One region of the Variovorax sp. NFACC27 genome, then DNA from elsewhere that is predicted to be linked to it. Evidence: riboswitches for the same ligand, from Rfam matches in the RefSeq annotation. Region 1 holds a riboswitch; the other holds the start of a gene.
What was found. A riboswitch is a leader RNA that binds a small molecule or an ion and turns the genes downstream of it on or off. The one in region 1 is predicted to bind glycine.

Region 1 (6,286 bases):
CGTCAGCGGCCTGATGCTGGCGGCCACCGGCCTGTCGAGCGTGGTGCAGCCGCTGTTCGGCCTGTACGCCGACCGCCACCCTCGCAGCTGGCTGGTGCCCACGGGCTTCCTGGTGGCCGCGCTGGGCGTGGTGCTGGCGGGCATCAGTCAGAGCTACCTGCTGACCTGGATCGCCATGGTGCTGTGCGGGCTGGGCATCGCGGCCTACCACCCGCCGGCCACGGTGGCTGCGCGCGCGGCCGGCGGCGGCTCGCAGAAGGCGATGAGCGTGTTCTCGGTGGGCGGCACCATCGGCGCCTCGTTCGCGCCGGTGCTGGCGGCCACGGTGGTGGGCGGCGGAAGCCTGTCGCACAGCTACCTGCTGGGCCTGCCGGCGCTGGCGATGGGCGTGGTGTGGTTCGCCGCGAACGCGCGTCGCGGCGCTGCCTCGGGCAGCAGCGCCGCGGCAGCCCCGAAGGCCGGCGACCATCTGATGAAGCCGCACAACGACTGGCGCGCCTTCGGGCTGCTGGTGGCGACCATCGTGGGCTGGTCGATTCCGTACGTCACGGTGCTTTCGATGCTGTCGCTGCGCATCACGCGCGACCTGCACGGCTCGGCCTTCCAGGGCGCGGCGGCGCTCACCGCATTCACGGCGGCAGGCGCGGTGGGCACGCTGCTCGGAGGCTGGCTCGGCGACCGCATCGGGCGCATGGGCACGATCCGCGCCGGCTACCTGCTCGCGCTTCCGTCCCTCGCGGGCATCGTGCTCGCGCCGACCGCCGGCTGGGCACTGGCCTGCACCGGGCTTTTCGGCCTTTGCATGTTCCTGCCCTTCGCCGCGCAGGTGACATTGGCGCAGGACTACCTGCCGCGCAACCCGGCCACGGCCAGCGGCATCGCGCTGGGGCTGGCGCTGTCGGTGGGCGGGTTGGTGTCGCCGCTCTTCGGCATGCTCTCGGACGCGCGCGGGCTCGGCGTGACGCTGACGACCGTGCTGTGCGTGCTGTGCGCCGCGGCGGTGATGGCGCTGCGCCTGCGCAACCGGACGCTGCAGGCCGTGCCGGCAGAAGCCGAAGGGGCTGCCGCCTGAATACTGGTCCCGGGGGCCGGTCTGCCCCACGCATGTTCGCTGCCAGAATCGGGCGACAACCGACAAGGAGGGGACTGCGCCATGAATCGATTCCTGAGCTGCCTGACAAGCGGCGTGACAGGCAGCGTGATGGGCAGCGTGATGGGCGGCGCATTGCTGGCACCGGCCGCCTTCGGCGCCCCGCCCGCGGCGCCCGCCACGCAGGCCGCCCCTGCATCGGCGGCGGCAGCGCCGGTGGATCCCGCCGCCGGCATCCGCGAAGTCGAAGCCGCCGTGCGCGCCTGGGCCGCGGCCTGGTCCGCACGGGACGTGGCGCGCTACCTTGCCGCCTATGCGCCCGACTTCGCCCCGCCGCGCGGCCAGGACCGCAAGGCCTGGGAGGCCGACCGCCGCGCGCGCATCGAGGACAAGGCCGTCATCAACGTGGGCATCGAGAGCCTCGTCATCAGCGTCCAGGGTCAATCGGCCACCGCCACCTTCGAGCAGACCTACAGCGCCGACAAGTTCCGCGAGAAAGGCCGCAAGACGCTGGAGCTGCAGCGCATGGGCAACCGGTGGCTCATACGCAAGGAAAGCGCCGGCTGAAGACCGCCGCGGAATTGCCCCTGTAAGCCAAACGGTTCATGGAGATGTCACTACTTGCAACGATGCTGCAGCCCTCGATTCCCGAAAGCTGTGGCTGCCATGTTTCCCACCAAGACCGACAAGGCGCGCGACGAACTCCAGGGCGGACAGCGCACGCTCAGCCAGCGCGAACGCGCCCTGCTGCTGATGGCCGACGGCCGGCGCTCCCTTACCGACTTCAGCCCGCTCTTCGCCAACCGGGATGAGGCCGAGCAGGCGATCCAGGCGCTGATCGACAAGGGCTACCTGCAGAGCCCGAAGGCAGCGGCAGCCCCGGCGGAGCCTCCCGCGCAGCCCGCGCCCTCGCCCATCCCCGCCGCCCAGCCGATCCAGGTGGCCACCTCGGCCGACACCTTCGACGGCAAGCGTTCGCTGGCCACCACCCGCATGTTCCTCTTCGACATCTGCGAGCGCATGTTCGTGCGGCGCGACCCCAAGTTCGCGCTGCAGATGCGCGACGCGCTGCGCGAGGCGCGCGACCGCAACGCCATGCTGACCATCGCCGCGCTGATGCTCACCGAGATCGAGAAGAGCGCGGGCGTGGAGCGTGCCGAATCGCTGCGCGAGCGCATCGACCGGCTGCTGCCGCCGGCCGAAGTCGTGCATTGACGACAAAAGGGATACGCGAGATGCCCGGCCGGGGCTGTGACACCATCGCCGGGTGAACTCGCCGCCTCCCGCAATCCCCCTGTCCGGGCGCCTTCGCAGCTGGGCGAAGCGCCTGAAGCGCGACGGCGTCACGCTCTGGTTCGCCGGCAGGCACCCGTCCACCCCATGGCATGCCAAGGCACTGGGCGCCTTCGTGGTCGCCTACGCGCTCAGCCCGATCGACCTCATTCCCGACTTCATTCCGGTGCTGGGCTACGTCGACGACGTTTTGCTGCTGCCGGGGCTGATCTGGCTCGCCATCCGGCTGATTCCCCCCGCGGTGCTCGCGGATTGCCGCGCCAGGGCGGACGAATGGCTGCGCGAGCGCGGCGCCAGGCCAGTCAGCCGCTGGGGCGCGGCCTTCGTCGTGGCCGTGTGGGCCGCGGCCTGCTTCGGGGCGTGGCGTCTTTGGTCGGGATAGCGCGAAGGGCCCGCGCGATCCACTACACTTCCCGGGGTCAGGAGAGAGCCCCGCGTGCCGGGGCCGCCGAAGGCGCAGGGACTTCCCGAACGCTCAGGCAAAAGGACTGACGAGGCGCCGGTGAAAGCCGGCGTTTCCTTGCTGGAGAGAGGCCGTTGCCCACGGGCGGCGGTCCACCGAAGGAGCAAACCCCGATCGTGGGGCGAATCTCTCAGGTAAAGCGGACAGCAGGGGTGGCCCATGGCTTGCGTCATGGATTTCGACTGCCCCTTTGGAGTGCCCCGTGGCTGCTTCTTCCTCCGCTACCCCCGACGCCCAGCTTCTCAAGACGCCGCTGTACGACCTCCACCTGGAACTGGGCGCCCGCATGGTGCCCTTCGCCGGCTATTCGATGCCGGTCCAGTACCCCGCCGGCCTGATGGCCGAACACAAGCACACGCGCGACGCGGCCGGCCTGTTCGACATTTCCCACATGGGCCAGCTGCGCCTGGTCGGGCCCGACGCCGCGGCCGCCTTCGAGACCCTGATGCCCGTCGACGTGATCGACCTGCCCGCCGGCAAGCAGCGCTACGGCCTGCTGCTGGACGACGAGGGCGGCATCCTCGACGACCTGATGTTCTTCAACGAGGGCAACGGCTCGATCTTCGTGATCGTCAACGGGGCCTGCAAGGTGGCCGACATCGCCCACATCCAGCAGAAGATCGGCTCGCGCTGCGAGGTGCGCCCCCTGCCCGACCACGCGCTGCTCGCCCTGCAGGGCCCGCAGGCCGCGGCCACGCTGGCGCGGCTGTCGCCCGGCGTCGAGCGCTTCGTGTTCATGACGGGCGGCGCGGTGCAGATCGGCGGCATTCCGGCCTTCGTCACCCGCAGCGGCTACACCGGCGAGGACGGCTTCGAGATCTCGGTAGCTGCATCCGACGCCGAGCGCCTCGCCCGCCTGCTGCTGGCACAGCCCGAGGTCAAGCCCGTCGGCCTGGGCGCGCGCAACTCGCTGCGGCTCGAAGCCGGCCTGTGCCTCTACGGCAACGACATCGACACCACCACCACGCCGGTCGAGGCCTCGCTCAACTGGGCGATGCAGAAGGTGCGCCGCGCGGGCGGGGCACGCGAAGGCGGCTTCCCGGGCGCCGCGAAGATCCTCGCCCAGCTCGCCGCGGCTACCGCGGGTGCGGCCGGCCACACCGACCACGACACGCTGAAGCGCAAGCGCGTGGGCCTCGTCGCCCTCGAGCGCATTCCGGTGCGCGACGGCACGGTGCTCCAGTCTTTCGAGGGCCAGGACATCGGCCTCGTCACCAGCGGCCTGCTCGGCCCCACGGCCGACCGCTGCATCGCCATGGGCTACGTGGCTACAGCCTTCGCCGAGCCGGGCACGCGCGTGCAGGCCATCGTGCGCGGCAAGCCGGTGCCGATGGAGGTCTCGACCATGCCTTTCGTGCCCACCCGTTACTACCGGGGCTGAGCGCCGCCCAGTCAGATCGACCGGCTAGGCTCTGCACCCCGATCCACTTTTTTCCACGAGGAGTTTTTCCACCATGAGCATCAAGTACACCAAGGACCACGAATGGGTGTCGGCCGAGGGCGACGCAGCCACCGTCGGCATCACCGTGCATGCGCAGGACGCGCTGGGCGACGTGGTCTTCGTCGACCTGCCTGAAGTCGGCAAGACCTTCGCCCAGGGCGAAGTCGCCGGCGTCGTCGAATCGGTCAAGGCCGCGGCCGACGTGTTCATGCCCGTGTCGGGCGAGATCACCGAGGTGAACGAAGCCCTGCGCGCCGACCCGTCGCTGGCCAACAGCGACCCGCTGGCCGCCGGCTGGTTCTTCAAGGTCAAGCTGAGCGACCCCGCGCAGCTCGACGCCCTGCTGGACGCGGCCTCCTACGACAAGTTCGCAGCCGAGTCCTGATCCGCTGAATTTTTCAGCAGCACCTTTGTTCTTTCCCTCCGAGCCTTCAACGCCATGCCGACGCCCGCCCTTCCTTCTTTGCAAGAACTAGAGAACGCCGAAGAATTCCTCGCCCGCCACATCGGCATCGACGCGGCGGACGAGGCGCGCATGCTGCCGGCGATCGGCTCGGAGACGCGCGCGGAGCTCATCGACGGCATCGTGCCCGCGGCCATCCGCCGCGCGAAGCCGATGCGCCTGCCCGCGCCGGTGACCGAAGCCGACGCGCTGGCCGAGCTGAAGGCGATGGCGTCGAAGAACAAGGTGTTCCGCAACTTCATCGGCCAGGGCTACTACGGCAACCACACGCCGGGCGTGATCCTGCGCAACATCCTCGAGAACCCCGCCTGGTACACCGCCTACACGCCCTACCAGGCCGAGATCTCGCAGGGCCGCATGGAAGCCCTGCTCAACTTCCAGACGATGGTGTGCGACCTCACGGGCATGGCCATCGCCAACGCATCGATGCTCGACGAAGCCACGGCCGCGGCCGAGGCCATGACGCTCGCCAAGCGCAGCGTGAAGAGCAAGAGCAACGTGTTCCTGGTCTCCGGCGACTGCCATCCACAGACCATCGAAGTGATCAAGACGCGCGCCGCCCCGTTGGGCATCGAGGTCAAGGTCAGCACCGTGTCGGAAACGCTGCCGCACCTGATGGTGAGCGGCGCCTTCTTCGGCGTGCTCGCGCAGTACCCCGCCACCACCGGCCACGTGCACGACCTGCGTCCGCTCGCGGGCCACGCGCACCAGTGCGACGCGGCTTTCATCGTCGCGGCCGACCTGCTGGCGCTGACGCTGCTTGCGCCTCCGGGCGAATGGGGCGCCGACATCGTCTGCGGCACAACGCAGCGCTTCGGCATGCCGCTTTGCAACGGCGGCCCGCACGCCGCCTACCTGGCCTGCCGCGACGAGTTCAAGCGCTCGCTGCCGGGCCGCCTGGTGGGCGTGAGCGTCGACACGCACGGCCAGCCCGCCTACCGCCTCGCGCTGCAGACGCGCGAGCAGCACATCCGCCGCGAGAAGGCCACCTCCAACATCTGTACCGCGCAGGTGCTGCCGGCCGTGGTGGCCAGCATGTACGCCGTGTACCACGGGCCCGACGGCCTCACCCGCATCGCCCAGCGCGTGGCGGCGCTCACCGCCGTGCTCGCCAAGGGCCTATCGCTGATGGGCCGCGAGCCGGTGAACGCCACCGCCTTCGATTCGCTGACCATCCGCACCGGCGAAGACACGCAGTCGATCATCGAGCGCGCGCAGGCCGCGGGCGTCAACCTGCGCCAGCGCCTGCAGCAGCACCTGGGCATCTCGCTGGACGAGACCAGCACGCGCGCCGACGTCGAAACTCTGTGGGGCCTCTTCGCGCCGGCAGGCACGCAGGCGCCGCGTTTCGACGATCTCTCGGGCAGCACCGTACCGCTGATTCCCGAGGAACTGCGCCGCACCAGCGCATTCCTCACGCACCCGGTGTTCAACACGCACAAGAGCGAGACGGCGATGCTGCGCTACATCCGCAGCCTGTCGGACAAGGACCTCGCGCTCGACCGCAGCATGATCCCTCTGGGCAGCTGCACCATG
Region 2 (6,286 bases), 4.1 Mb from region 1:
GTGCGCTCGCCCGACGGCGAGCGGGGCGTGTGCAAGGCCTGTGCGACGCCCGACTTCCATCCGGGCTCTGTCGCGCCTGTCGGCAGCGTTGTCGCGACCGATGCCGACTTCGTCATTCCCGCAGCGGTGGGTACCGACATCAACTGTGGCATGCGACTGCTGACCACCGGGCTCACGCTCGACCAGGTGGCGCCGCACAAGACGCGGCTGGTCGAGCGGCTCACGCGCAGCCTGCTCGACAACGGGCGCGACGTGCCGGTGCACACGGCGGCATTCAGGGCGCTGTTCGATGTGGGGCCGTCGGCATTCCTCGAAGCGGTTCAGGACGGCGGGCTATGGTCGGCGTGCGACCGCGACCGGATGCAGGCCGAACTCGATGCCTGCATCGGCCTGGCGACGTTCGGCGGCAGCGCGCGGCATGCGCCCGAGGCCTACACCGGCGTCCGCCATGAGGTGTTTCGTGACCCCTGCCTCGGCACGCCGGGCAGCGGCAATCACTTCGTGGAACTGCAAGTTGTCGACCATGTGATGGACCGTCACGAGGCCTATCGCGCCGGCCTGAAGGCAGGGGACGTGGTCGTGATGATCCACAGCGGCTCGCGCGACATCGGGTTCCATGTGGGCGGCCGCTGGATGGACCGTGCCCGCGACGAATGGCCCAAGGGCCTGCGCCATCCGAAAAGCGGCTTGTACGGCCTGGCGGGACCGCTGGCCGACGAATATCTGGAGGCCATGGGGGTGGCGGCGCGTTACGCATGGGCAAACCGGGTCGTCCTGGCCGAACTGGTACGCAAGGATTTCGCGGAATTGCTGGGTGCCACTTCGTCGAGGCTCGTCGTGGACGTGCCGCACAACGTCGTGCTGCGGGAACACGGCATGAATATCCACCGCAAGGGTGCGACGCCGGCGGACGCGGGCGATCTGGCGCTGATTCCCGGCTCCATGGGTGACTACTCGTACCTGGCGGCCGGACTGGGGCACGAAGACTGGCTCTGGTCGTGCAGCCATGGCGCTGGCCGGCGGATGCGTCGGCAGCAGGTGCGCGCGATGCGGCCGGCGCCCGTCGACGAGCAGGCAAGCTGGCAGTGCGTGACCTTGCGGGAGGAGCGCCGGATCGAGGAGGCGCCGCAGGCCTACAAGCCCATCGGCGAAGTGATCGACGCGCAGGAGCGCGCAGGCCTGATCCACTGCGCGGTGCGGCTCAGGCCCTGGATCACGTTCAAGGCGTGATCCAGGGCTTGCCGGTTCGTCAGCCCAGTGCGGGTTGCGGGATGCGCGGCTTGGGCGCAGGCATCCCCGTGAACGCGAAATCGACCTCCGGCTCCAGTCCGCTCACGATCCGCGCGATCGACTTGCCCGAGCCGCAGGCGTGCGTCCAGCCCAGGGTGCCGTGGCCGGTATTGAGGAACAGGTTCGGCAGCTTCGTCTTGCCGATCAGCGGGACGTTGCTCGGCGTGGCGGGACGCAGGCCGGTCCAGAACTGGGCTTGCGTGGTGTCGCCTGCGCCCGGGAACAGTTCTTCGACGCGGCGCACGATGGCTTCGCAGCGCACGCGGTTCAGGTCGCGGTCGTAGCCGTTGAGTTCGGCCGTGCCGGCAATGCGCAGGCGGTCGCCCGATGCCGAGGTGTAGCGCGAGAACACGAGCTTGAATTCGTCGTCGGTCAGCGAGACCTGGTGTGCCTTCGAGGCGTCCTTGACGGGCAGCGTCACCGAGTAGCCCTTGGCCGGGTAGATCGGCAGCCGGATGCCCAGCGGCGCGGCGTACAGCGGGCTCAGCGAGCCCATCGCCAGCACGAAGGCGTCGCCGCGGATGCGCTGGAAGCGGCCTTCGCTGTCGGTGGCCTCGACGTGGTCGATGCTGCCGCCGGCCTCGCGCAGCGCGGTCACGGTGTGGCTCATCAGGAACTTCACGCCCGCGGCGGCGGCCAGGCCCACGAGCTCGCGGGCGAAGCGGTTGGCGTCGCCCGATTCGTCCTCGGCCGTGTAGGTGGCGCCGGCCAGCTTCGGTCGGATGTGGGCGAGGGCGGGCTCGAGCTTCACGGCCTCGTCGGCCGAGATGACCAGGCGCTCGCAGCCCAGGGCGCGCATCTGTTCGGCGGGCTCGAGGGCGCCGTCGAACTCCTTCTGCGTCGTGTAGAAGTGCAGGATGCCTTGCGTGCGCTGGTCGTAGCTGAGGCCGGTGTCGCGGCGCAACTGTTGCAACATCGAGCGGCTGTATGTGCCGAGACGCACGATCTGCTCGATGTTGTGACGGGTGCGCGCCGGCGTGCATTCGCGCAGGAACTGCAGGCCCCAGAGCCACTGGCGCATGTCGGCGCGCATGCGGAAGAGCAGCGGGGCGTCTTCCTTGCCCAGCCATTGCAGCACCTTCAGGGGGGCGCTGGGGTTGGCCCAGGGTTCGGCGTGGCTGACGGAGATCTGTCCGCCGTTGGCGAAGCTGGTTTCGGCAGCCGGGGTGGCCTGCCGGTCGATCACGGTCACTTCGTGGCCGAGTTGCTGGAGGTAGTAAGCCGAGGTCACGCCGAGCAGGCCGGCGCCGAGAACGATCACGCGCATTTCAAGTACCTTTTGAGGTTGCAGCGCTTGAACGGCGGGTGTTGTTTGCTATCGAATAAATAGCGAAAGCAACTGGACGACCGCAGTCCAAGTTGCCGCTCCCCCTGTCCTCGGTACCTGAGAGATTCATCTGTTGCACCTTCGCAACGGATTTGCTCCTTCGGTGCGCCACGTGAAGTGGCGGCTCTCCAGACGGCGTTTCAATTGATGCAGTACTGACCCCTTGCCGAAATCTCCAAGACTTCGTCGGGCCGACCTGAGCGTTTATGGGAGTTTGCGCCTTCGGTAGGGCCATCAGAGTGGCCCGCTCTCCTGCAAAGCGCAATTGTAAACACAGCGAAAAGAGATCGGTAACGTCTTGTGTTTTCGTCCATTGGCCCAATGGGATAATCGCGCGTTAACGTCCATTGCGACACGGCAATGACTTCCAACATTCAGGGGACCCCATGATCCTGGTTACAGGCGGCGCTGGCTTCATCGGCGCCAATTTCGTTCTCGACTGGATCGCGAACAGCGACGAGCCGGTCGTGAACCTCGACAAACTGACTTACGCGGGCAACCTCGAGACGCTCGCGTCGCTCAAGGGCAACCCGAAGCACATCTTCGTTCAGGGCGACATCGGCGACAGCGCCCTCGTCGACCGCCTGCTGGCCGAGCACAAGCCGCGCGCCGTGATGAACTTCGCCGCCGAGTCGCACGTCGACCGCTCGATCCACGGCCCCGAAGACTTCGTGCAGACCAACGTGCTCGGCACCTTCCGCCTGCTCGAGTCGGTGCGCGGGTTTTGGAGCGCGTTGCCGGCCGATCAGAAGTCGGCCTTCCGCTTCCTGCACGTGTCGACCGACGAGGTCTACGGCTCGCTCTCCAAGACCGACCCGGCCTTCACCGAGGAGAACAAGTACGAGCCGAACAGCCCGTATTCGGCCAGCAAGGCAGCCAGCGACCACCTCGTGCGCGCCTGGCACCACACCTACGGCCTGCCGGTGCTGACCACGAACTGCTCGAACAACTACGGTCCGTTCCACTTCCCTGAGAAGCTGATCCCGCTGATGATCGTCAACGCGCTGGCTGGCAAGAACCTGCCCGTGTACGGCGACGGCATGCAGGTGCGCGACTGGCTCTACGTGAAGGACCACTGCAGCGCCATCCGCCGCGTGCTTGAAGCCGGCAAGCTGGGCGAGACCTACAACGTGGGCGGCTGGAACGAGAAGCCCAACATCGAGATCGTCAACACAGTTTGCGCGCTGCTCGACGAATTGCGCCCCCGCAACGACGGCAAGCCGTACAAGGAACAGATCACTTACGTCACGGACCGTCCCGGCCATGACCGCCGCTACGCCATCGACGCACGCAAGCTCGAAGCCGAGCTTGGCTGGAAGCCCGCAGAGACCTTCGATACCGGCATCCGCAAGACCGTGGAGTGGTACCTCGCGAACAGCGAGTGGGTGCGCAACGTGCAGAGCGGCGCCTACCGCGAGTGGGTCGAGAAGCAGTACGACAGCAACGCGAAGGCTGCGGCATGAAGCTGCTGCTGCTGGGCAAGGGTGGGCAGGTCGGTTGGGAGTTGCAGCGCAGCCTGGCGCCGCTCGGTGAGCTGGTTGCGCTCGATTTCGACAGCACCGATTTTCACGCCGACTTCAGTCGGCCGGAGGAGCTGGCCGATACGGTGCTGAAGGTCCGCCCCGACGTGATCGTCAATGCCGCGGCGCACACCGCGGTCGACAAGGCCGAGAGCGAACCCGAGTTCGCGCGCAAGCTCAACGCTACGTCACCTGGAGTCGTGGCCGAAGCGGCGCAGAAGATCGGCGCGCTGATGGTGCACTACTCGACCGACTATGTTTTCGACGGCAGTGGCACGAAGCCCTGGAAGGAAGACGATGCGACCGGTCCGCTCAGCGTGTACGGCCAGACCAAGCTCGAGGGCGAGCAGTTGGTTGCGCGGAACTGCGCGAAGCACCTGATCTTTCGCACAAGCTGGGTGTATGCAGCGCGCGGCGGCAACTTCGCCAAGACCATGCTGCGGCTGGCGAAGGAGCGCGACAAGCTGACTGTCATCGATGACCAGTTCGGTGCGCCTACCGGTGCGGAACTGCTGGCAGACGTGACGGCGCACGCCATCCGGGCGACCTTGCAGGACTCGTCGAAGGCGGGCCTGTATCACGCGATTGCCGGCGGCGAAACGACGTGGCACGGCTACGCGCGCTTCGTGCTCGAAATGGCTCAGCAGGCTGGCGTCGAACTCAAGGCCGGACCGGATGCCGTCGAAGCCGTGCCGACCAGCGCTTTCCCGACGCCTGCGAAGCGCCCGCACAATTCACGCCTCGATACCTCCAAGCTGCAGACCACTTTCGGCCTGCGCCTGCCGCCCTGGCAGGAAGGCGTCTCGCGCATGCTGCGCGAGATCCTTTGAACTTCACGAGAAGAAGAACATGACCAAGACGACGCAACGCAAGGGCATCATCCTGGCCGGTGGATCGGGCACACGCCTGCACCCCGCGACCCTAGCGATCAGCAAGCAACTGCTGCCGGTGTACGACAAGCCGATGATCTACTACCCGCTCAGCACGCTCATGCTGGGCGGCATGCGCGACATCCTGATCATCAGCACGCCGCAGGACACGCCGCGCTTCCAGCAGCTGCTGGGCGATGGCAGCCAATGGGGCATCAACCTCCAGTACGAAGTGCAGCCCAGCCCGGACGGGCTCGCGCAGGCCTTCATCATCGGTGACAAGTTCGTCGGCAACTCGCCGAGCGCACTGGTGCTGGGCGACAACATCTTTTACGGCCATGATTTTGTACATCTGCTGGCCGATGCGGATGCGAAGACTTCCGGCGCCACCGTGTTCGCGTATCACGTGCAGGACCCTGAGCGCTATGGCGTCGTCGCCTTCGACGACAAGGGCAAGGCCAGCAGCATCGAGGAAAAGCCGGTGAAGCCGAAGAGCAGCTATGCGGTCACGGGCCTCTACTTCTACGACAACCAGGTAGTGGATATCGCCAAGGCGGTGAAGCCGAGTGCGCGTGGCGAACTCGAGATCACCGCCGTCAACCAGGCGTATCTGGATCGCGATCAGCTCAACGTGCAGATCATGCAGCGAGGCTATGCGTGGCTCGATACGGGTACGCATGACAGCCTGCTGGAAGCAGGGCAGTTCATTGCAACGCTGGAGCATCGGCAAGGGTTGAAGACAGCCTGCCCTGAAGAGATTGCGTGGCGCAACGGATTCATCACGAGTGAGCAACTCGAAAAGCTCGCCGTGCCGCTCGAGAAGAGTGGTTATGGCAAGTATCTGAAACACTTGTTGAACGACGAGGTGCGTTCGTGAAAGCCACGCCGACCATCATTCCCGAAGTACTGGTGATCGAGCCGAAGGTGTTTGGCGACGCGCGCGGGTTTTTCTTCGAGAGCTTCAATCAGAAGGCGTTTGACGAAGCCGTCGGCCGCCATGTGAATTTCATTCAGGACAATCACTCGCGCTCGGTGAAAGGGGTTCTGCGCGGCTTGCACTATCAGATCCAGCAACCGCAGGGCAAGCTGGTGCGTGTGGTGAGAGGGGCCGTGTTCGATGTGGCGGTGGACATTCGCAAGTCGTCGCCGACTTTCGGCAAGTGGGTGGGCGTCGAGTTGAGCGAGGAAAACCACAGGCAATTGTGGGTTCCGGAAGGTTTCGCACACGGGTTTTTGGTGCTTAGCGAAACGGCGGAGTTTCTCTACAAGACCACGGACTA

Region 2: it holds a riboswitch for glycine, as region 1 does, so the genes downstream of both, ABL840_RS05635 (D-amino acid dehydrogenase) here and gcvT (glycine cleavage system aminomethyltransferase GcvT) in region 1, are expected to answer to the same signal.

The regions. Positions count from the first base shown of each region.
Region 1 is NZ_CP157613.1:5,377,619-5,383,904, forward strand. Features, by position in the region: gene ABL840_RS25175 (MFS transporter) at 1-1,072, shown strand, start outside; gene ABL840_RS25180 (DUF4440 domain-containing protein) at 1,154-1,657, shown strand; gene ABL840_RS25185 (hypothetical protein) at 1,757-2,305, shown strand; gene ABL840_RS25190 (YkvA family protein) at 2,379-2,765, shown strand; glycine riboswitch at 2,794-2,884, shown strand; glycine riboswitch at 2,897-3,003, shown strand; gene gcvT (glycine cleavage system aminomethyltransferase GcvT) at 3,049-4,227, shown strand; gene gcvH (glycine cleavage system protein GcvH) at 4,301-4,672, shown strand; gene gcvP (aminomethyl-transferring glycine dehydrogenase) at 4,727-6,286, shown strand, end outside.
Region 2 is NZ_CP157613.1:1,199,758-1,206,043, forward strand. Features, by position in the region: gene ABL840_RS05630 (RtcB family protein) at 1-1,230, shown strand, start outside; gene ABL840_RS05635 (D-amino acid dehydrogenase) at 1,250-2,557, opposite strand; glycine riboswitch at 2,652-2,759, opposite strand; glycine riboswitch at 2,794-2,882, opposite strand; gene rfbB (dTDP-glucose 4,6-dehydratase) at 3,004-4,080, shown strand; gene rfbD (dTDP-4-dehydrorhamnose reductase) at 4,077-4,967, shown strand; gene rfbA (glucose-1-phosphate thymidylyltransferase RfbA) at 4,987-5,883, shown strand; gene rfbC (dTDP-4-dehydrorhamnose 3,5-epimerase) at 5,880-6,286, shown strand, end outside.